Linked DNA regions of Bosea sp. 685. The protein of the gene in region 1 interacts with the protein of each later gene in a pairwise test. Links are inferred from orthologs where the notes say so. Each region holds a gene or a part of one and is shown in the gene's direction. Other genes may lie near its edges. The genes, in order: tpiA and pepT.

Evidence for each region.
Region 2: the proteins of tpiA (region 1) and pepT interact in binary tests that used the Escherichia coli proteins (3 or more experiments, as listed by UniProt). The link is inferred for Bosea sp. 685 from one-to-one orthologs.

What each region holds. Positions count from the first base shown.
Region 1 is NZ_CP134779.1:2,632,581-2,642,834, forward strand. Bases 2,592-5,357 are described here. They hold tpiA (triose-phosphate isomerase), read left to right. Parts: upstream 2,592-3,476; coding sequence 3,477-4,238; downstream 4,239-5,357. Other genes in these bases: RMR04_RS13910 (SurA N-terminal domain-containing protein), read right to left, coding at 2,592-3,278; secG (preprotein translocase subunit SecG), read left to right, coding at 4,384-4,782; RMR04_RS13925 (CTP synthase), read left to right, coding at 5,063-5,357. In the rest of the region: trpE (anthranilate synthase component I), read right to left, coding at 1-1,362; more of RMR04_RS13910, read right to left, coding at 1,365-2,591; more of RMR04_RS13925, read left to right, coding at 5,358-6,691; RMR04_RS13930 (DUF350 domain-containing protein), read left to right, coding at 6,893-7,294; RMR04_RS13935 (DUF1190 domain-containing protein), read left to right, coding at 7,307-7,921; RMR04_RS13940 (glutathionylspermidine synthase family protein), read left to right, coding at 7,923-9,092; RMR04_RS13945 (VOC family protein), read left to right, coding at 9,172-10,047; RMR04_RS13950 (DUF350 domain-containing protein), read left to right, coding at 10,084-10,254. UniProt on the Escherichia coli protein: Involved in the gluconeogenesis. Catalyzes stereospecifically the conversion of dihydroxyacetone phosphate (DHAP) to D-glyceraldehyde-3-phosphate (G3P).
Region 2 is NZ_CP134779.1:664,760-675,180, forward strand. Bases 5,110-8,042 are described here. They hold pepT (peptidase T), read left to right. Parts: upstream 5,110-5,920; coding sequence 5,921-7,165; downstream 7,166-8,042. Other genes in these bases: RMR04_RS04265 (ATP-binding protein), read left to right, coding at 5,110-5,330; bamA (outer membrane protein assembly factor BamA), read left to right, coding at 7,572-8,042. Outside these bases: RMR04_RS04260 (metallophosphoesterase family protein), read left to right, coding at 571-1,845; more of RMR04_RS04265, read left to right, coding at 1,845-5,109; more of bamA, read left to right, coding at 8,043-10,097; RMR04_RS04280 (DeoR/GlpR family DNA-binding transcription regulator), read right to left, coding at 10,138-10,421. UniProt on the Escherichia coli protein: Cleaves the N-terminal amino acid of tripeptides.

The sequences.
Region 1 (10,254 bases):
CGCCGTGCGCAGCACGATGCAGGTGTCCATCTCGCCATTGGCGCCGAAATAGCCGATGCAGCCGCCATAGGCGCCGCGCGCATCGCGCTCCAATTCGTCGATGATCTCCATCGCCCGGACCTTCGGCGCGCCCGAGACCGTGCCGGCGGGAAAGCCGGCGGACAGAGCGGCCAGCGCGTCATGCTGCGGGTCGATCGTACCCTCGACATTCGAGACGATGTGCATGACCTGGCTATAGCGCTCGATGAAGAAGGAATCGGTCACCTTCACCGAGCCGATCCGCGCGACCCGGCCGACATCGTTGCGGCCGAGATCGAGCAGCATCAGATGCTCGGCACGTTCCTTCGGATCGGCCAGCAATTCCTCGGCGAGTGCGTCGTCCTCAGCCACCGTCGCGCCGCGACGCCGCGTACCGGCGATCGGCCGGATGGTGACGGTATCGTCGCGCAGGCGGACCAGGATTTCGGGGCTGGAGCAGACGATCTGAAACTCGGCGAAGTCGAGATAGCACAGGAACGGCGCCGGATTGACCCGCCTTAGTGCCCGGTAGAGCGCGAACGGAGGCAGTTGGAAGGGCGCCTCGAAGCGCTGCGACAGCACGACCTGGAAGATGTCACCGGCGCGGATATAGTCCTGCGCGGTGGCGACCATGGCGTGGAAATCCGCCTCGCTGGTGTTCGAGACGATCGCCGGCTCCGGCAAATTGGCGATGTCGATGGCGGCATCGGCTGGCAACGGCCCTTCGAGCGCCATCACCACGGCCTCCAGCCGCTCCTGCGCCTGCTCATAGGCCACGCGGGCCGCGATACCGGGCTGAGCCCGTACCGGGGTCACGACGTGGATCTCGTCGCGCACCGAATCGAACACGACCATTAGCGTCGGGCGGAGCAGGATGGCGTCGGGAACGCCGGTGCCGGTCTCCTTGGCCTCAGGCAGGCGCTCCATCAGGCGCACCATGTCGTAACCGAGATAGCCGAACACGCCGGCGGCCATGGGCGGCAGTTTCTCGCCTTCCGCCCCTTCGCTGTCGGGGATCGCGCTCTCCTCCAGCAATGAGCGCAGGCTCTCGAAAGCCGGGCGCGGATCGGTGAGGAAGCTGTCGCCGAGCGCCGGCCGGCACAAAGCGGCCTCGCCGTGATGGCAGCGCCAGATCAGGTCCGGTTCGAGCCCGATCATCGAGTAGCGCCCGCGCACGGCTCCGCCTTCGACCGATTCGAGCAGGAAGGCCGGGCCCGTCGTCGCGTGCCGCAGCTTCAGGAAGGCGGCGACCGGCGTCTCGCAATCGCCGACCAGTACCTGTCTCAGCAATTGCGCCGTGCCGGCCTCGTAGCTTTGCGCAAAGCGTTCGAAAGGGGCTTGCATGGTCAATTCTGCGCGCCGCCGGTGGCATTGCGGAATGCGGCCTCGTTGACGCTGACGCCGAGCTCGGACTGCCGCTTGCCGACATATTGCGACAGGATGTCCTCGCTGATGCTCGAAGCGAGCAGGCGGGCGAAATTCTCCGCCTCCTGCGTCGTGCGGGCATAGGGCTGCACGGTCGCGCTATCGACCTTGAACAGCACGCGCGCGCCATCGGCAAGCGCCGCCGCACCGCTCTTGCCGACCGCGGTGCCGAAGATCAGGCTGACCACATTGGCCGGCAATTCGGGGCGTTGCTCTTGCCGGCCGAGATCGGCGGCCTTCTCGATCGTGAGCCCGGCGGTCGAAGCGGCCGCGTCGAAAGCCTCGCCCTTGTCGAGCTGTGCGACGAGTTCGCGCGTCTTGGTCGAGAGCTTGCTCGCAAGCTCGTCGGCGCGCCATTGCGCCTCGACCTGCGTCTTGACCTCGTCGAAGCCCTGCGCGCGGCCGGGATCGATCTTGGTCAGATCGAACCAGACATAGCCCGCATCGCGCGGCAACCGGATCGCCTCATTGTCGACGCCGATATCCGAGCGGAAGATCGCCTGCACGGTCGCGTCGCCTCCAGGCACGGCCGTCTCGGTCGTGCCATCGGGCTTGCGCAAGCTCGCATCGACGGGGCCGAGCGTGCGCAAGGGCAGTTTCAATTCGCTCGCGATCTCGGCCAGCGGCTTGGCGGCAGCGCGCTGATCCTCGATCTTGTCGTGCAAGTCGGTGATCAGGCTCGCGGCGCGACTGGTCGCGATCTCGCTGCGCAGCTCGGCCGCGACCTCCTCATAGGGACGCACGCGCTCAGGCGTGATCGCGGTCACGCGCAGCAGGACAGGGCCGAAGCCGCTCGTCACCGGAGCGCTGACCGCACCTTGCGCCAGCGCGAAGGCAGCGTCGCGTACGGCTGGATCGAAGACCTGGCTCTTGGTGAAGGTGCCGAGCGAGAGATCCTTCTCGGCGATGTTGCGCTGGGTCGCCACGGCCTCATAGGTCTCGCCACCCTCGATGCGGGCCTTGGCGGCCTGCGCCTCTTCCGGCGTCGGGAAGGCAATCTGCTGGATCGCGCGTGTCTCGGGCGAGCTGAAGCGCTGACCCTTGATCTGCTCGTAGCGCGCCTTGACGTCGCCCTCGCTGACCGAGGCCGGATCGGCAACCGTCTCGGCCGAGATCGAAAGCATGCTGGCGGTGCGGTATTCGGGCGCGCGGAAAGCGGCCTTGCGCTCGTCGAAGAAGGTCTTGAGCTGTGCCTCGGTGGGTGCGGCGATCTCACCTGCAGCGCTCACCGGCACGCGGGCGAAGGTGACGCTGCGCTTCTCGTTGCGCAGGCGGTGGCCGATCTCCTGCAGGGCCACGGGCGCGGCGACGGAGCCCACGACCATCTCGGCGAGCTGCTGGCGCAGGATCGTGGCGCGCTGCTCGCGGACATAGACCTGCTCGGTATAGCCGTTATTGCGCAGCAATTCGTTGAAGCGCGCCGGCGAGAAAGCGCCCGATGCGTCACGGAAGCTCGGATCGTCAAAGATCAGGTTGCGAATCGTCTCGTCGGATACGGCGAGCCGCATGCCCTGCGCCGTCTGGTCGAGCACCGCTTCCGTCACCAGCCGCGACAGCACCTGCCGGTCGAGTCCGATCGCGCGCGCCATATCGGGCGTGATCTGGCGGCGCTGCTGGCGGGTCAGCGTCTGGATCTCGTTCTGATAGGCCGTGCGCATCTGTTCGAGGCCGATCTCGACCTTGCCGACGCGAGCGACTTCATTGCGGCCATAGCCGCGGAAGATGTCGCCGATGCCCCAGATCGCAAAGGACAGGATCAGGAAGCCGAACGTTATGCTGATGATGAGCTTCCCGAGGAAACTCTGACCCGCCTTGCGGATGCCCTGCATCATCATTGAATTTAAGTCTTTCCTGTCCGGATGCGGCGCAAGCGGGCGCGCCGCCGGTTTTTGTCGGTGCCGCTTATAGGAACCGCTTGCGCAACTCGCAATCATTCCTGAGTCGATCGGCCGTTCCTGAGTCAGTCGACTCGGCGGTGTTGCCGGGCGATTGCGGCAGGGTTACAGCCGGCGCAGCATATTGGGAGGCGAGACGTGACACGCAACATCAGGCCGCTGGTGGCTGGCAATTGGAAGATGAACGGGCTGAAGGCCGATCTCGCCATCGCGGTCGAGGTCGCCAAGGGCTATGACGCCGCGCTGAAGGCGGCCGTCGATCTTGCGATCTGCCCGCCTGCGACCCTGCTCTATACCACGACTGCCTCATTGATCGGATCGCGCATCGCAACCGGCGGGCAGGATTGCAGCTCCAATGCCGGCGGCGCCTTCACCGGCGAGGTTTCGGCTGCGATGCTCGCCGATTCCGGCGCGAGCTTTGCCATTGTCGGCCATTCCGAGCGGCGCACGCTCCATGGCGAGACCAACGCCATCGTCAAGGCGAAGGCGCAAGCCGCGCGGGACGCCCTGCTGGTGCCGATCATCTGCGTCGGAGAGACCAAGGATGAGCGCGAGGCCGGCAAGGCGCTGGCGATCGTCAAGAAGCAGCTGCGCGGCTCGGTCCCGGAGGATTCGACGGCGGCTACTCTCGTCATCGCCTATGAGCCGGTCTGGGCGATCGGCACGGGCCTGACCCCGACGGCTGCCGACGTCGCTGAAATGCATCAGGCGATCCGCACGGAGCTCGGCCGGCTTCTCGGCAAGGGGGCAGCTGCCGGCGTTCGCCTGCTTTACGGCGGCTCGGTGAAGCCCTCGAACGCGGCGGAATTGATGAATGTCGCCCATGTCGATGGCGCGCTGGTCGGTGGCGCGAGCCTCAAGGCCGAAGACTTCCTGGCGATCGCGCGGGCCTGCTCCTGAGGCCGGGTGTCGCCAAGCGTGATTTGCCGGGTGGTGCGCTTCGTAGACGCGTGCTATGTGCGCCGCGACCTCTACAAGCCCGATACGGGCAGACGGGGCGGGGCGCTCTTGCGGCGGCCCGCTCCATACCCATTTTCGTGAGACCATGCAGAACGTTCTCATCGTCATCCATTTGATCATCGTGGTCGCACTCGTCGGCGTCGTCCTCCTGCAGCGCTCCGAAGGCGGCGGGCTAGGCATGGGCTCCGGCGGCGGCGGTGCCGGCGGCTTCATGACCGGCCGCGGCCAGGCCAACGCGCTGACCCGCGCTACCGCTATTCTGGCCGGCGCCTTCTTCCTGACCTCGATCGTGCTCGCGGTGATCGCGAATCGCAGCCGCGTGCAGCGTTCCATCATCGATGGCGCGCCCACGACGAGCGCGCCCGTCAACCCGGCCGGCCCGAGCGCCCCCAATGCCGGCGGCGTGCTCGACCAACTGCGGCAACTGCAAGGGCCGAGCGGCGGCTCGCAGCCGCCGACGCCTCCCGCGGCGCCGCAGCAATGACGACAGGGCAGGGGCCGGGAAACCGGCCCTTCTCTTTTGACAGGAAGTCGCCGGGAAACCGGCCCTTCTCTTTTGATGGGAAGTCGCCGGGAAACCGGCCACTCCCAACGAGCCTGATCCGGCTGCGCTGCTATAGTGGCCCTGATGGATCAGTCCCTATGGACAAAGGCAGCCTGGAGGGTCGCAGGACTCGTCAGGCTGTGGACAAGCGTGTGAAGCACAACGACCCTGCGCGGGCCCGCTTCGCGAATCGAAACCTTGGCGTTAAAGGTGACCTCCCATGACGCGGTATGTTTTCATCACCGGCGGCGTGGTGTCCTCGCTTGGCAAAGGCCTGGCGTCGGCGGCTCTCGCAGCTCTCCTTCAAGCGCGCGGCCACACGGTCCGCCTGCGCAAGCTCGATCCCTACCTCAATGTCGATCCGGGCACGATGAGCCCGTATCAGCATGGCGAGGTCTTCGTCACCGATGACGGGGCCGAGACGGATCTCGATCTCGGCCATTACGAGCGCTTCACCGGCCGGCCCTGCAATCGGGGTGACAACATCACCACCGGTCGCATCTACATGGACATCCTGACCAAGGAGCGCCGTGGCGATTATCTCGGCGCGACCATCCAGGTCGTTCCGCACGTCACCAATGCGATCAAGGAATTCATCCTCACCGGCAATGAGGGCTATGATTTCGTCCTGATGGAAGTCGGCGGCACGGTCGGCGACATCGAGAGCCTGCCCTTCCTGGAAGCGATCCGCCAGACCAGCCAGCAATTGCCGCGCGGCCAGTGCATCTTCATCCATCTGACGCTGCTGCCCTATATTCCAACCGCGGGCGAGCTGAAGACCAAGCCGACCCAGCATTCTGTCGCCGAATTGCGCTCGATCGGCATCCAGCCCGACATCCTGCTATGCCGCACCGACCGCGAGATTCCGCGTGAGGAGCGCCGCAAGCTCGCTCTGTTCTGCAATGTCCGCGAGACCGCCGTGATCGAGGCGAGGGACGTCGCTTCGATCTACGACGTGCCGTTGTCCTACCATGCGGAGGGGCTCGACAACGAGGTTCTGGCCGCCTTCGGCATGGATGCCAGCGTCGAACCCGACATCTCGAACTGGCAGCGTATCTCCGAGCGGGTGAAGAACCCCGAGGGCGAGGTCACCATCGCCATCGTCGGCAAATATACCGGCATGAAGGACGCCTATAAGTCCCTCATCGAGGCGCTGATGCATGGTGGCATCGCCAACCGGGTGAAGGTCAATCTCGACTGGATCGAATCGGAGGTCTTCGAGAAGGAAGATCCGACCCCATTCCTCGAACATGTCCACGGCATCCTTGTGCCCGGCGGCTTCGGCCATCGCGGTGCGGAGGGCAAGATCAAGGCTGCGACCTTCGCGAGGCAGCGCAAGGTGCCGTATTTCGGCATCTGCTTCGGCATGCAGATGGCCGTCATCGAAGCGGCCCGCTCGCTCGCCCATATCGAGAAGGCGAATTCCAGCGAGTTCGGACCGACGGAGGAGCCCGTCGTGGGCCTGATGACGGAATGGATGCGCGGCAATGAGCTCGAGCAGCGCGCGGCGGACGGCAATCTCGGCGGCACCATGCGGCTCGGCGCCTATGCCTCGATCCTCGATCCCGACACCAAGATCGCCAAGATCTATGGCGGGACCGAGATTTCCGAGCGTCATCGCCATCGCTACGAGGTCAATATGAGCTATCGCGAGCGGCTCGAGGCGCAAGGGCTGAAGTTCAGCGGCGTCTCGCCCGATGGGCTCCTGCCGGAAACGGTCGAATATCCCGACCATCCCTGGTTCATCGGCGTGCAGTATCACCCCGAACTGAAGTCGCGGCCCTTCGAGCCGCACCCGCTCTTCGCAAGCTTCGTCGAGGCCGCCGTGGTGCAAAGCCGCCTGGTCTGAGCCGGCGGCGACGCCTTAGAGCAGGACGCGAAAAAGTGGGCACCGGTTTTTCGCATCCTGCTCTCACTTTTTGATGAGAGACGGATTCAGATTTCAGACGGGATCACGAAGTGACCCCGTCTGAAATCATCCGGCTCTGGCGTCGCCGCGCAACTCACGTATAGTCACGGGACAGCTTATGGCGGCCCGGGGGCGAGCGGCATGGCGATCTCGATGGCGGGGCTCCCCGCCTTTCTGCTCTATTTCGCGCTTGGTTCCGCATTGATCGCGAGCTTTGCCGCGATCTATTTGCGGATCACGGCCCATGACGAGATCGCGCTGATTCGCGCCGGAAATCTTTCGGCCGCGGTCGCGCTGGGCGGCAATCTGACGGGGTTTGCGATTCCGCTGGAAAAGGCGATCGCGCAGGCGAGCAGCATCGCCGACTGCGTGCTCTGGGCCATTGCCGCGATGCTGATCCAGTTTGCGGTCTATGGGCTCACCCGCCTCATCATTCCCGAGCTTTCGCACAAGATCGAGGAGGATCGTCTCCCCTCGGCGGCGATGCTGGCCGTCATCGCCGTGATTTCCGGCACGCTGGCGGCCGCCAGCATGACCGTCTGAGAGGGCGGCGCGGTGAAACGCTCGACCCAGATCGGACTGGCGGCGGCGGGCGTGGTGCTGGTCGCGACCGTCTGGTCGTTCTCGGGCGACGACGATGACGACAGCCTCGTCTACAACACCCTGGCTGAATGCCGCGCGGGCGGGCAATTGAGCGCGAGCCAATGCGAGCAGCGCTTCAACGAGGCCTCCGTCAATCATTTGCGCGACGCCAGGAAATTCAGCAACACCAGCGCCTGCGAGACTGAATATGGCGTCGGCTCCTGCCAGAGCGCGAGCTGGAACGGGGCGCAGGTCGTCGTTCCAGCGCTTGCCGGGATCATGCTGGCGCGCAGCCTGGCCCAGGGCGGTGGCGCGGCGCAGCCCCTGCTACCGCCGACGCGCGACGCCTGCCCGCCGGGCTCCCAGGCACAGGAATGCCAGCAGGCGCGCGGCTATGGGAACAGCTCTAACAGTAGCGGCAGAAGTTATTACGGCGGCAGCTCATCACGCGCCTATTCAACGAGTTCAGGACAAGCACTCGTTGCGCGAAGCGGCGGCTCCAGCAGCGGCGTCAGCACGACCAGCGTCGCTTCGCGCGGCGGCTTTGGCTCGACCTCGCATTCCTTCAGCTCCTCCTCCTCCTCCTGAGATGCGTCGCGTCGTCCTCGAAGCGCGCGCGGATTGGCAGACCCAGGTCGAGCGCCTCGGCTTTGCCTTCCACACCATCGACGGCGCGACCTATTGGGATGAACGCGCGGCCTATGCCTTCACGCTGGAAGAGATCGAGCGCGATATCGAGGCGCCGACCGAGGCGATCGAGCAGCTCTGCTTCGCCTTCATCGAGAAGGCGATCGGCGATGACGCGGTCCTGACCCGGCTCGCCATTCCCGAAGCGCAATGGGCCTTCATCCGCGAGAGCTGGCAGAACGGCGAGCGCAATCTCTATGGCCGGCTCGACCTGGCCTATGACGGGCGAGGGCCGGCCAAGCTGCTCGAATACAATGCCGACACGCCGACCGCCCTGTTCGAATCGAGTGTCGTGCAATGGGATTGGCTCGAACAGGCGATGGCGAATGGCAGGCTGCCCGCCGGCTGCGACCAGTTCAATTCATTGCATGAGCGATTGATCGCCGCCTTTGCCGGGCTGCGTGCACCGTCACCCTATCGCTTGCATCTCGCTTGCGTGCAGGAGAGCGTCGAAGACAAGGGCACGGTCGATTACCTGCTCGATTGCGCCAAGCAGGCCGGGCTCGACGCCCGGTTCAGCTTCATCGAAGAGATCGGCCTGCTTACCGACGGCCGTTTCTGCGACGGTTCGAATGTGCCGATCGAGACCTTGTTCAAGCTCTACCCCTGGGAATGGCTCTTCCGCGAACGCTATGCCAGCGCGCTCGCTGGCTCGCGCTGCCAGTTCATCGAGCCGCCCTGGAAGGCGCTGCTCTCGAACAAGGGTTTGCTCGCTTGCCTCTGGGAGATGGAACCCGGCCATCCCAACCTGCTACCGGCCTTCTTCGAGGGCGATCCTCGCTGCGAAAGCCTGTCGCCGCGCCGGGTTCGCAAGCCGCTCTATTCGCGCGAGGGCGCCAATATCACCTTGCTGGAACGCGGCAAGGTGCTGGACAGCGATGACGGTCCCTATGGCGCCGAGGGCTTCATCCTGCAGGACGCCGCGACCAATTTGTTCCAGTCCGATGGAAACTACGCGGTGATCGGCTCCTGGCTCGTCGCCTCGCAGGCCTGCGGCCTCTGCATCCGCGAGGATGTAACGCCGATCACCAAGAACACCTCGCGCTTCCTGCCGCACTATATCGAGCCATAGCTGCATCGCGCCATGACCTGCGCCCGATGACCTGCTAGACAAGGGGCTGTCCGAGCCTCCTGCCTTGCGAGACATCGTCATGCCTGCTGCCACCACCCCTCGCGGCCTCGACCATCTCGTCATCGGCGTGCGCGATCTCGACGCTGCCGGCGCCGTCTATGAGAAGCTCGGCTTCCGGGTTGGAGCACGCAACAGCCATCCCTGGGGCACGCAGAATCGGATCGTCCAGTTTCCGGGCTCCTTCCTGGAGCTGATCACCATCGGCGATGCCGAATCGATTCCGGAACCGGTGCCGGGTCGCTTCTCCTTCGGGGCTTTCGTGCGCGATGCCCTGGAGCGCGGCGAGGGCATGTCGATGCTGGTTCTGGAAAGCCAGGACGCCAAGGCCGATAATCTCGCCTTCAAGGCCGCCGGCATCGGCGCCTTTGAGCCCTTCTTCTTCGAGCGGCAGGCGCGCCGCCCGAGCGGGGAGGAGGTACGCGTCGCCTTCTCGCTCGCCTTTGCCGATGATGCCGCCGCGCCTGAATGCGGCTTCTTCGTCTGCGAGCAGCACGAGCCGCAGAATTTCTGGAATCCGGCCTTCCAGCAGCATGAGAATGGCGCGACCGGGCTGTCCGCGGCGATCCTGGTGACGGACGAGCCCGAGCAGCACCGCGCCTTTCTCACCGCCTTCACCGGCGGGGCCGAGATCCTCGAGGGCAATGAGGATTACGTCCTGGACCTGCCGCGCGGTCGCATCGACGTGCTCGACGGCGAGGCCGCAAGCGCGATCTACCATGTCGAGCCGGACCCGACGCCGGCGCGCTTTCTCGGATTTTGTGTGTCGGTGTCGGATCTCGAAGCCGTCGCCGCGCGGCTGAGCGCAGCGGGCGTTCCTTTCGCACAGGGCGAAGAGCGCATTGTTGTGCCGGCGGCCGCGGCGCTGGGCTGTGTCATTGCCTTCGAGCAGGGTTGAAGCCATCCTGGCCCGGCGCAGGAGACGGGGCCATCCATGATAGCTGAAGCTTTGGCGAAACTTCCGGATTTCGCCCTGTTCTTCACCGGCTCGCTGGCGCTCGTGGGCCTCTATCTGCTGATCTATACGCTCGCGACCTCGCATAACGAGTTCGGCCTGATCCGTCAGAACAACCTTGCTGCCGCACTCTCGTTGGGTTTGAGCCTC
Region 2 (10,421 bases), 2.0 Mb from region 1 along the record:
ACCAGATTCGGCCGTATGTGCCTGTGCGGGGAAGCCGGGTCGATCAGGCGCGAGCAGAATTTAAACCTATCGCAAGGGTATGATTTTTCTAATCAATTACGTTTTCCCCGGGGCGTCTCCGCTTCTAGGCGGGAGGTCATTTCTGGACCCGGCCCTTTTGTAGGACCAGCCGCATTTCGCAATGGATTTGGTGCGGTCCCGAAGGTCGCTCATGTGTAGCCGGCCTACTGGCCTGTCCCCGCAGAGCGATCCGGGGTGACTGTTTCTGGACGGTGGCCTTGAACTGAACAGTTCCTGCTTCACCTGAGGCCGCTTTGGTTTGCGTTATGCGCCATGGCTCTCAAACGCCAGGGATGAAGGGGGCGGCGGATGCTGGGGCGCCACACTCGACCAGCGCCTGTCATGGCTGATCCCAGCGCTGCGTTCCTGTACATTCAAAGGGGGAGTAGAGATCTTGCAAAGGGAGAGTAGAGATCTTGGCCGGCGCTACCTATCGCCTCTCGACGGAGTTGGCCAACGTCGCGCCTAGAGGCTACCTCCAAGCATTGAAACAGTGGCTGGGGACAGATCGTGACATATCGCTTCGTCCATGCGGCGGACATCCACCTGGATTCGCCGCTGCGCTCGCTCGCGCTGCGCGATGCGGATCTCGCTGATCTGATCGGAAATGCCACCCGGCGGGCCTTCGTGCGCGTCGTTGATCTGTGTCTCGACGAGCAGGTCGATGCGCTGCTGTTGGCCGGCGATCTCTATGATGGCGACCAGACCTCGATGAAGACGGCGCGCTTCCTGGCTGAGCAGCTCCGCCGGCTGCATGAGGCCGGCATCAGGGTCTTCGTCATCCGCGGCAACCACGATGCGCTGTCGCGGATCAGCAAGGAGCTGACCTTGCCGGATTCGGTGAAGCTGTTCGGTGGCCGCGCTGAAGCGATTGCGATCGAGCGGGACGGTGGCCAGTTTCCCGTCGCGATCCATGGCCTCAGCTTTGCGCAGCCCCATGCCCCCGAAAGCCTGCTCGGCAAGTACAGGCCACCCATCGAGGGCGCTGTGAATATTGGCCTGATGCACACCAGTCTCGCCGGCATGCCCGGACATGATCTCTATGCGCCGTGTAGCCTGGCTGATCTGCAGGGCACTGGCTTCAGCTACTGGGCGCTTGGCCATGTCCACAAGCGTTCGATCGTCGAGGGTGGCTGCGCAATCGTGATGCCCGGCATGCCGCAGGGCCGCGACATCAACGAGGCCGGTGCCAAATCCGTGACCCTGGTCACGATCGGCGACGATCGCTCGATCCGGATCGAGGAGCGAGCCACGAGCATCGCGCAGTTCGAGAGGGTTGCTGTCGATGCGACGGGAATCGACGATTGGCGCGATCTTGTCGCTGCGCTGGCGCGAGCGCTGGAGCAGGCGCACGGCGAAGTCGCCTGCGAGCATCTTGTCGCCCGTTTGCGGGTGACAGGGGCGACGCCGCTGGCCTGGCGCATCCGGCGCGATCTCGACCTCCTCAAGACGGAAGCCGACAATCGGGCGTCGGTCATCGGGAACTGCTGGGTCGAGAAGCTCGAGGTCGATTGCCGGGCTCCCGGCGTGGCGGCCGGCTCATCGGCCGATCCGCTCACTGAACTGCGCCGTCTGATCGACGAGGAGGTCATCGGCTCCAACGCCTACCATGCCGAGGTCGCGGCCATCGCCGAGGAGCTCAGGACGCAGCTTCCGCAGGAATGCCGCGGCCTGCTCGGCTCTGATGAGGAAACGTTCAAGGCTATGATCGCGGTGCTGGCGAGGGACGGCTCTGAAGACGTGCTTGCCCGACTCCATGCTGGTGCGGAAGGCGGCGTTTCCTGATGCGCCTGAAGTGCCTCGATCTCACACGCTACGGCAAGTTCACCGATCATCGCATCGAGTTTGGCGAGCGGTTGGAAGGCCAGCCCGACCTGCATATCGTCTACGGTCCCAATGAGGCGGGTAAATCGACCGCCCTGGCCGGTTTTCTCGATCTCCTTTTCGGGATCGAGACGCGCAGCCGCTTCAACTTCATCCATCCCTATCCGACGATGCGCATTGGCGGGACATTGGAACTCGCTGGCGGTCCCCAGGAGCTCGTTCGGATCAAGCGGCCACAAAACGGCCTGCTCGATGGGCGCGACCAGCCGATTGCTGAGGGCGTCCTTCTGGGAGAACTCGGCGGTATCGATCGTGAATCCTATCGCACCATGTTCTCGCTCGACGATGCAACGCTGGAGGCTGGCGGCGAAAGCATCCTGTCGAGCAAGGGCGATCTCGGCCAACTCCTGTTTTCGGCGAGCGCGGGTCTGGCGGATCTGAGCAAAGGCCTCGTCGATCTCAAGACCGAGGCCGAGGGGTTCTACAAATACCGCGCCCGCAGTGGCGAGCTATCGGACCTCAAGGCCCGTCTCGGGGAGCTCAAGGCCGAACGGGAGCGGATCGATACTCTCGCATCCGACTATGCCCAGCTTATCGAGGCGCGTGATCGGGCCGCCATTCAGTACGAAGAGGCGATCGTCAGCCGCAGCCGTATCCAGGCGCGCATGGACGAAATCCAGCGCCATCTGAACGCCTTGCCGCGCCTGACGGATTTGCGCGCGCTCAAAGAACGCATCGCGCCCTTGGCCGACCTTCCCGGCGCTCCGCGCGGCTGGGCCGACGAGTTGCCGCAATTGCAAAAGGACGAGATCGAGCTCGGCATTCGCGCGCAAGGCTTCACCGAAGAGATCGCGGAATTGTCAGGGCAACTCGACGCGATCGTCGTGGATGAGGCGGCGTTACGGTTGGCCGACAGGGTCGAGCGGCTCGCTGATCTGCGCGCTCGCCATGTCACGGCCGAGAAGGACATCCCCGAGCGCCACCTGCAACTGCGCGAGGCCGAACTCGCGATCTCCGCGATCCTGGGCCGGATCGATCGGACTGGAGAAACCGGGCCCGATCGTCTTGTGCTGGGAGCCTCCGTCATGGGCGCTCTTCGCGCCCTGATCGAAACGCGCTCTGGCATCGATGCGGCGCTGAAATCGGCGGCCGATGAGCTGTCCGAGGCTCGCGGGCGATTGGACGAGGCGCAGGCGAAACTGCGCGAGGTTGGCGGCGATCCGGAAGCCGCGCAGGGACGAGAGACGCGGATGTCATCGCTCGCTGCAACCGTTGCGACCGCGCGGGCCGATGACCACGCGGCTCGACGCCGGTTGGCCGAACGGATTCGTGACGCCGCGCGCGTGACGCTGGCGGATCGTCTGCGCGAGTTGCGGCCCTGGAGCGGTGACATCGACGAGCTTGTCGACCTGTCGGCGCCCGATGCGGGAGAGATACAACACTGGACGCTGGCGACCGTCGAGGCACAGAAGCGGATCGATCAGTATGCCGGTGAGGTCGAGCGCCTGACGACGGAGCAAATCCGCCTTACGGCCGAGTTGAACGCGCTCAGTGGGATCTCAGGTCTCGTCTCGGATCAGGAAGCTGCGAGCATTCGTGCAATCCGGGAGCAGGCCTGGGCCGCTCATCGGGACAAGCTCGACACCGCTTCTGCCGATGGTTTCGAGGCCGCCCTTCGGCGTGACGACATCGCCACGAATGGGCGGCTCGGCCATATGGGAGATGTCGCAAAACTCCACCAGGTGGGCCAGGCACTGGCCATCGTCAAAGCGGAGTGCGATCGCGCCATAGAACTCCGGAATGTCGCAGCAGCGGCTCTGCAAAGCATCCAGCGCGAGATAGCCTCGGTCGTAGCTGCGGCCTGCCCGGCGCTGTCGGACCGGATGTCGCTGCCTCAGTTCGAAGCCTGGCTCAGCCGACGAGATAAGGTTTTGGAGGCGCGGGGGCTTGTCCGCACGGCGGAGAGCGATCTCCGCGAGGCGGAGGCCGACGCCGTGGCTGTGCGAGAGAGGCTGGTCGCCGCGCTCAGCGCGGCTGGTCTGCCGCAGGATGCGGATGCCCGGTTCGAGGCGCTGCTCGCAGCGGGGCAGGGGGCGATCGACCGGGAGGTCGAGCTGAAGGCGTTGCGGGCTAGCGTGGATGAACGGCAGGGCGACCTGACGAGCCGCGAGCGCGAGGCCGAAAAGGCTGCGAAGGCCGATCGGGACTGGAACGCTTCATGGACCGAAGTCTGCTCGGCCTGCTGGCTGGGAGAGGGCGGTAAAGCGCCCTTGCTCGCGACTGTTCGCGAAATCCTCGTGGCCGTCACCGAGCTCGGCCCGGTGCTGGAGAAGAAGGCCGGTCTCGTCGACCGCATCGGCAAGATGGAGAAGGATCAGGCCATATTCCGCGATGAGGCTGAAGCGCTCGCCAGAGAGATAGGGACCATCGCGCGGTCGGGCGATATCCTGGATCTGGCGCAGGCGGTCAGCGCTCAGATTCAGCAAGCCCACACCGAACGAACGCGGCGGGCGACTGCAGCCCAAAACCTCGAGGCCGCTCGGAGCCGGCAACGCACGCTCTCCGAGACCTTGGCGGTTCACGATCGCCGCAAGACAGAGATGATCGCTTTCTTCGGCGTCGAGACCTTGGCGGAGGTCTCCGGCAAGCTGTCGGCCATCGAGAAGAGGGCGGAGTTGGCGGAGCAGGCCGAAGCTGCCGAGCGCGACATCCTCGCGGCGCTTCGGCTGCCCATGATAGACGAGGCGCAAGCCGCCCTCGATTGTGCCGATCACACCGCCCTGGAGGCAGAGCTTGTCGAGCTGAAGGCCCGCTTTGATGATCAGGACCAGCGCAGCCGTGACATGTTCTCCGCCCACAGCAAGGCGCTCGATCGTGTCGAGGCCGTCGGCGGCGATGGCACCGTGGCGAGGATCGAGGAGGAGAAGCGCACGCTGTTGCTCGACATCGAGGATCGGGCGCTCCGCTATCTCAGGTTGAAGCTCGGCGCAGCCGCGGCCGAACAGGCGCTGCGCGCCTATCGCGACCGGCATCGCAGTTCGATGATGGCGCGCGCGTCCCAAGCCTTCGCGACGATCAGCCGTGGCGCCTATACCGGGCTCGCGGCCCAGCCCGAGAAAGACGGCGAGATCCTGATTGCGCTGGCGGCCGGGGGCGGCTCGAAGGAAGCTGCGGAGCTGTCAAAGGGCACGCGCTTCCAGCTTTATCTCGCGCTGCGTGTCGCCGGGTACTACGAATTCGTCGCCTCTCGGCAGCCGGTGCCGTTCATCGCCGATGACATCATGGAGACTTTTGATGATTTCCGCGCCGAGGAGGCGTTCCGGCTCTTCGGTGAAATGGCGCAGGCCGGGCAAGTGATCTACCTCACCCATCATCCGCACCTCTGCGAGATCGCGCGGCGTGTCTGCCCAGGCGCCAGAGTTCATGAACTCCAAGCGGGCGGGTGACCGGCGTGACGTCCGCCTGGCGCAAAGTAATCCGTTCACGGCCTCGCAAGTCGATGTGCTGTTTGGTAGGCCGCGCTGATCCGTGTCTTGATCCCATTGCGAGCATCGATCGCAAGTGCCTCCGCCGCTAGACCAGAAATTGGATACTTCAAGATAACCGGTCCTAATGAGCACGCGCCGCCAAAGATCTGGTCCTTGAGCAAGGCGAATGACGGTCGGCTCGCTAATATCAATCGCCCGGTCGTAGGGTCGAATCATGAGAGGTACCTGCCGATATGCAGTCACGTGCTCCGGCTCTATTCGTTGGCGACGCCGAATTGGCGCGATCTTACTGTGTGATCTGGCGGTAATTGATATAACTAAATTTCAAACTCTCGATTTTTGCCTTATGGACCGGGCGTGCAAGAGCAGGACACGAAAAAGTGGCACCGGTTTTTCGCATTGATCCTGTGCTCACTCTTAGATGAGAGACGGATGCGGCCAACGAGGGCGAGGCCCGCCTTTCCGGCGCTGTCTCGTGCCCGTCATTGCGATAGGGTCGTTGTGACGGAGGCGAGGGACAAAGCCTCAATGGGCCGGACGGAGGCAGGATGAGCATTCGCGTGCAGCTGATCGAGCGGTTCTTCCGCTATCTGGCGGTGGAGAGTCAGAGCGACGCCAAATCCACGGCGTTGCCGAGCACGCCGGGCCAGCAGCGTATGGCCGCCTTGCTGGCGGAGGAATTGCGCGCGCTCGGGCTCGAGAAGGTCGTCATCGACGACCATGCCACCGTCACGGCGCTGAAGCCGGGCACGCGGCCGGGCGCGCCGAGGATCGGCTTCATCGCACATGTCGACACGGTCGATTCCGGGCTTTCGCCGGTGATCCACCCACAGATCCTGCGCTTCGAGGGCGAGGATCTCTGCCTGAACGGGCAAGAGGACATCTGGCTGCGCGTGGCGGAGCATCCCGAGATCCGCCCCTGGGCCGGCGCGGATATCATCGCGAGCGACGGTACGAGCGTGCTCGGAGCCGACAACAAGGCCGCGATCGCGGTGATCATGACGCTGCTTGCCGATCTGGGCTCCGAGGACGCGCATGGCGATATCCTGGTCGCTTTCGTCCCGGACGAGGAGATCGGCCTGCGCGGCGCCAAGGCCCTCGACCTCTCCCGGTTCGATTGCGATTTTGCCTATACGATCGATTGCTGCGAACTCGGCGAGGTCGTGATCGAGAACTTCAACGCCGCGGCCGCCGACCTTGTCTTCACCGGTGTCAGCGCCCACCCGATGTCGGCGAAGAATGTCCTGGTGAACCCGCTGCTGATGGCGCACGACTTCATCAGCCAGTTCGACCGGACGCAGACGCCCGAGCACACCGAGGGCCGCGAAGGCTATATCTGGTTCCATGACATCGTCGCCAATGTCAGCGAGGCGCGGTTGCGGGTGATGATCCGCGACTTCGACAAAGTCTCGTTCGAGCGGCGCAAGGCGCGCCTCGGCGAAGTTGCGGCACTGATCGCCGCGCAATATCCGAAAGGCCGCGTCGATTGCGGGGTGAGCGACACCTACAGCAATATCCATGACAGCCTGGGCGATGACCGTCGCTCGGTCGACCTGCTCTTCGCCGCGCTGGCGGCGCTGCGGATAGAACCGAAGCTGATCCCGATGCGGGGCGGGACGGATGGCGCGGCGCTCTCCGCCAAGGGGCTGCCGACCCCGAATTTCTTCACCGGCGCCTATAATTTCCATTCGCGCTTCGAGTTCCTGCCTGTCCCGGCCTTCGAGAAGTCGTTCGAGGTCGCGCGCATGATCTGCAGCTTGGCGGCGCAAGGCGACAGCGCCGAGCAATCCTAAGGCGGGCTGTTTATCCTCGGAACCACCCCGTCACCCCAGGACCACCGTCGGTCGTCGAGGATGACGGGGTGGTCTTGAGGCAAGGTGGCGTGCTCAAGGGCCTGCGCGCATTTCAGGATGAGGGTTGTGTGTCCAAAAGCCTTCTCGATGGCAAGCGCATGATCTGTAGAAGGCAGCGCCTCTGCTAGGATATCCGTTTTATTGCAGTAATTCTTGAATTCCATTCCAGAATTATGTGCGGATCTTGAAATTAACCGCTTCCGCTCTTCGAAAATAAGGCGCGAAGACATCGTTCAGACACCGCGCGAAATGGTCGGAAGCAATTGGAATCAATCTCGTCGATTCTTCGCCTTTAGTCGCTGGTTAGCCTGCCGTCGGCGTAACCGGTGATGCAATAGGCGATAGAATGACGTGGACCTCCCCGAGCCGGGCTTTCAAGGCGTGGCTCTCTCTGTCGGCCGGGCTTGCGATGCTCATGCTGGTTTTCAGCGGCGGCGTGGCGTTCGCGCAGGCCGTGGTCGTGCAGGGCAACAGGACCGTCGATGCGGAGACGATCCGGGGCTATGCGAGCGACCCCGAGGCAAGGACGCCCGAGCAGATTCGGACGCCCGAGCAGATCCGGCAGAAGCTGGTCGCCAGCGGCCTGTTCTCCAGCGTCCAGGTCAGCCGGCGCGGTTCGCAGATCGTCATCGCCGTGCGCGAGAACGAGGCGGTCAATCGCGTCGCCTTCGAGGGTAATCGCCGCCTGAAGAGCGATGTCCTGTTGCAGCAGGTCCAGTCCAAGGCCGGCGGCCCGTTGAGCCAGGCGCTGATCGATGCCGATGTCCAGCGCCTGAAGGATGCCTATCGCCGCGCCGGCTACGGCCTGGCCTCGATCAGCGGGCGCATCAACGCCTTGTCGAATGGTCGCTCGGACGTGGTTTTCACGATCTCCGAAGCGGGTAAGACCGGCATCAAATCGATCAATTTCAGCGGAAACAGCGTCTATTCGTCGGGCCGCCTGCGCGATCTGATGACCTCGACCGAGTCGAATTTCCTCAGCTTCATCAAGACCTCGGACGTCTATGAAGCGGACCGGATTACCTCCGACCTCGAAATCATCCGCCGCTATTATCTGAAGAACGGCTATGCCGATTTCCAGATCGCCTCGAACAAGGCCCATTTCGACGAGACGCAGGGCGGCTGGATCATCGACATCGCAGTCGAGGAGGGGGCGCGATACCGCGTCGGCAATGTCGCGGTTGATTCCAAGCTGCCCGACGTCGACCCTGCGGCCCTGCAGCGCATCGTCGCGACGTCCTCCGGCGACACCTACAACGCCGAGGCGGTCGAGAAGTCGTTGCTGGCCCTGACGATGGAGGTGTCGCGTCGCGGCTATGGCTTCGCGCAGGTCCGCCCGCGCGGCGACCGCGACGCTGCCGGCCATCTCATCGGCATCACCTATGTCGTCGACGAGGGGCCGCGCGTCTATGTCGAGCGCATCAATGTGCGCGGCAATACCCGCACCCGCGACTATGTCGTGCGCCGCGAACTCGATCTCAGCGAGGGCGACGCCTACAACAAGGTGCTGGTCGACCGGGCCGAGCGGCGCCTCAACAATCTCGGCTTCTTCAGCAAGGTCCGCATCACCAACGAGCCGGGCTCGACGCCCGATCGCGTCATCGTCAACATCGATGTCGAGGACAAGGCGACCGGATCGTTCTCGGTCAGCGGCGGTTATTCGACCTCGGATGGCGTCATCGGCGAGGTCGCGCTGTCGGAGGCGAATTTCCTCGGCCGCGGCCAGTTCGTGCGCATCGCCGGCACGCTCGGCCAGCGCACCCAAGGCGTCGATTTCTCCTTCACCGAGCCCTATTTCCTCGGCCATCGCGTCGCGGCCGGCTTCGATCTGTTCTCGAAGTACAATGATTATTACAGCACCAGCCGCTATTCGAGCCGCGTGACCGGCGGGCAGCTGCGCTTCACCCTCCCGATCACGGAGGAGTTCTCGATCACGCCGCGCTATTCGCTCTATACGACTGAAATCAAGGTTCCGAACTCGACGGACTATCCCTATAACGACTGTACGAACGCGATCACGGGCACGACGCCGGGGACAACGGGCGCAACCGCGGAAAGCTCGACCTATAACTGCCTCACCAATGGCGAGGCGTCGGTCGCGGTGAAGGAGGCGCAAGGCTCGACCATCACCTCGCTGATCGGGCTGAACCTGAACTACAACTCGCTCGACAACACCCAGGCCCCGCGCAACGGCTTCGTTGCCGAGGTGAAGCCCGAATATGCCGGTCTCGGCGGCGATTCGAAGTTCCTGCGCGTCGCGGCGGATGCGCGCTATTACCGCGAGCTCTTCGACGATGTCGTCGGCTTCGTGCGGCTCCAGGGCGGCCATGTCCAGGCGACCAGCGGCGATCTGCGCATGATCGACCATTATTCGATGGGGTCGAACCTGGTGCGCGGTTTCTCCTCCACCGGCATCGGCCCGCGCGACGTGCTGACCGGCGCCGCACTCGGCGGCACGACCTATCTCGGCGGCACGCTGGAAATGCAGTTCCCGCTGCCGGGCCTGCCGCGCGATGTCGGCCTGCGCGGCGCGATCTTCGCCGATGCCGGCACGCTGTTCGACTATGACGGCGGCTCGAAGACGATCACCAGTGCGAGCTATACGGGCTGCCCCGGCGGCTCGGATGCACGGCAGTACAGGGTCTCGACGAGCTCGAGCTATCAATCCAACATTGCCTGTGTCCGCGACAACAACGTCATTCGCTCGTCGGTCGGCGTCAGCCTGCTCTGGCAATCGCCGCTCGGCCCCATCCGCTTCGACTATGCCTATGCGCTGTCGAAGGATGATGGCTGGCGCGACCCGACGACCGGTATCAGATATGGCGGCGACAAGCTCCAGGCCTTCCGCTTTTCGGGCGGCACGCGCTTCTGAAGTCACGGCGTCTGCGGCGGAGGAGTCTCCGGAGACGCGATCAGTCCGCGATGATGATCTCGATGCCCGCCGCCAACAGGGTTTGCGCAAGGGGGCTCGCCGGAAGCTGGTCCAGCACCATGCGCTGGATCCGCTTGAGGTCGCAGACCTGGAAGATGGCGGTTTTCCCGAGCTTGGAGCTGTCGGCGATGACGGTCAGGGAGCGGCTCTGGCCGAGCATCGCCTGGGCGATCTCGGCCTCTTCGGGATTGAAATCGGAGACGCCGTCGGCATCGATCGCCCCGACGGTGATCACCAGATGCGCGGCCTTGAATGCGCCGATCT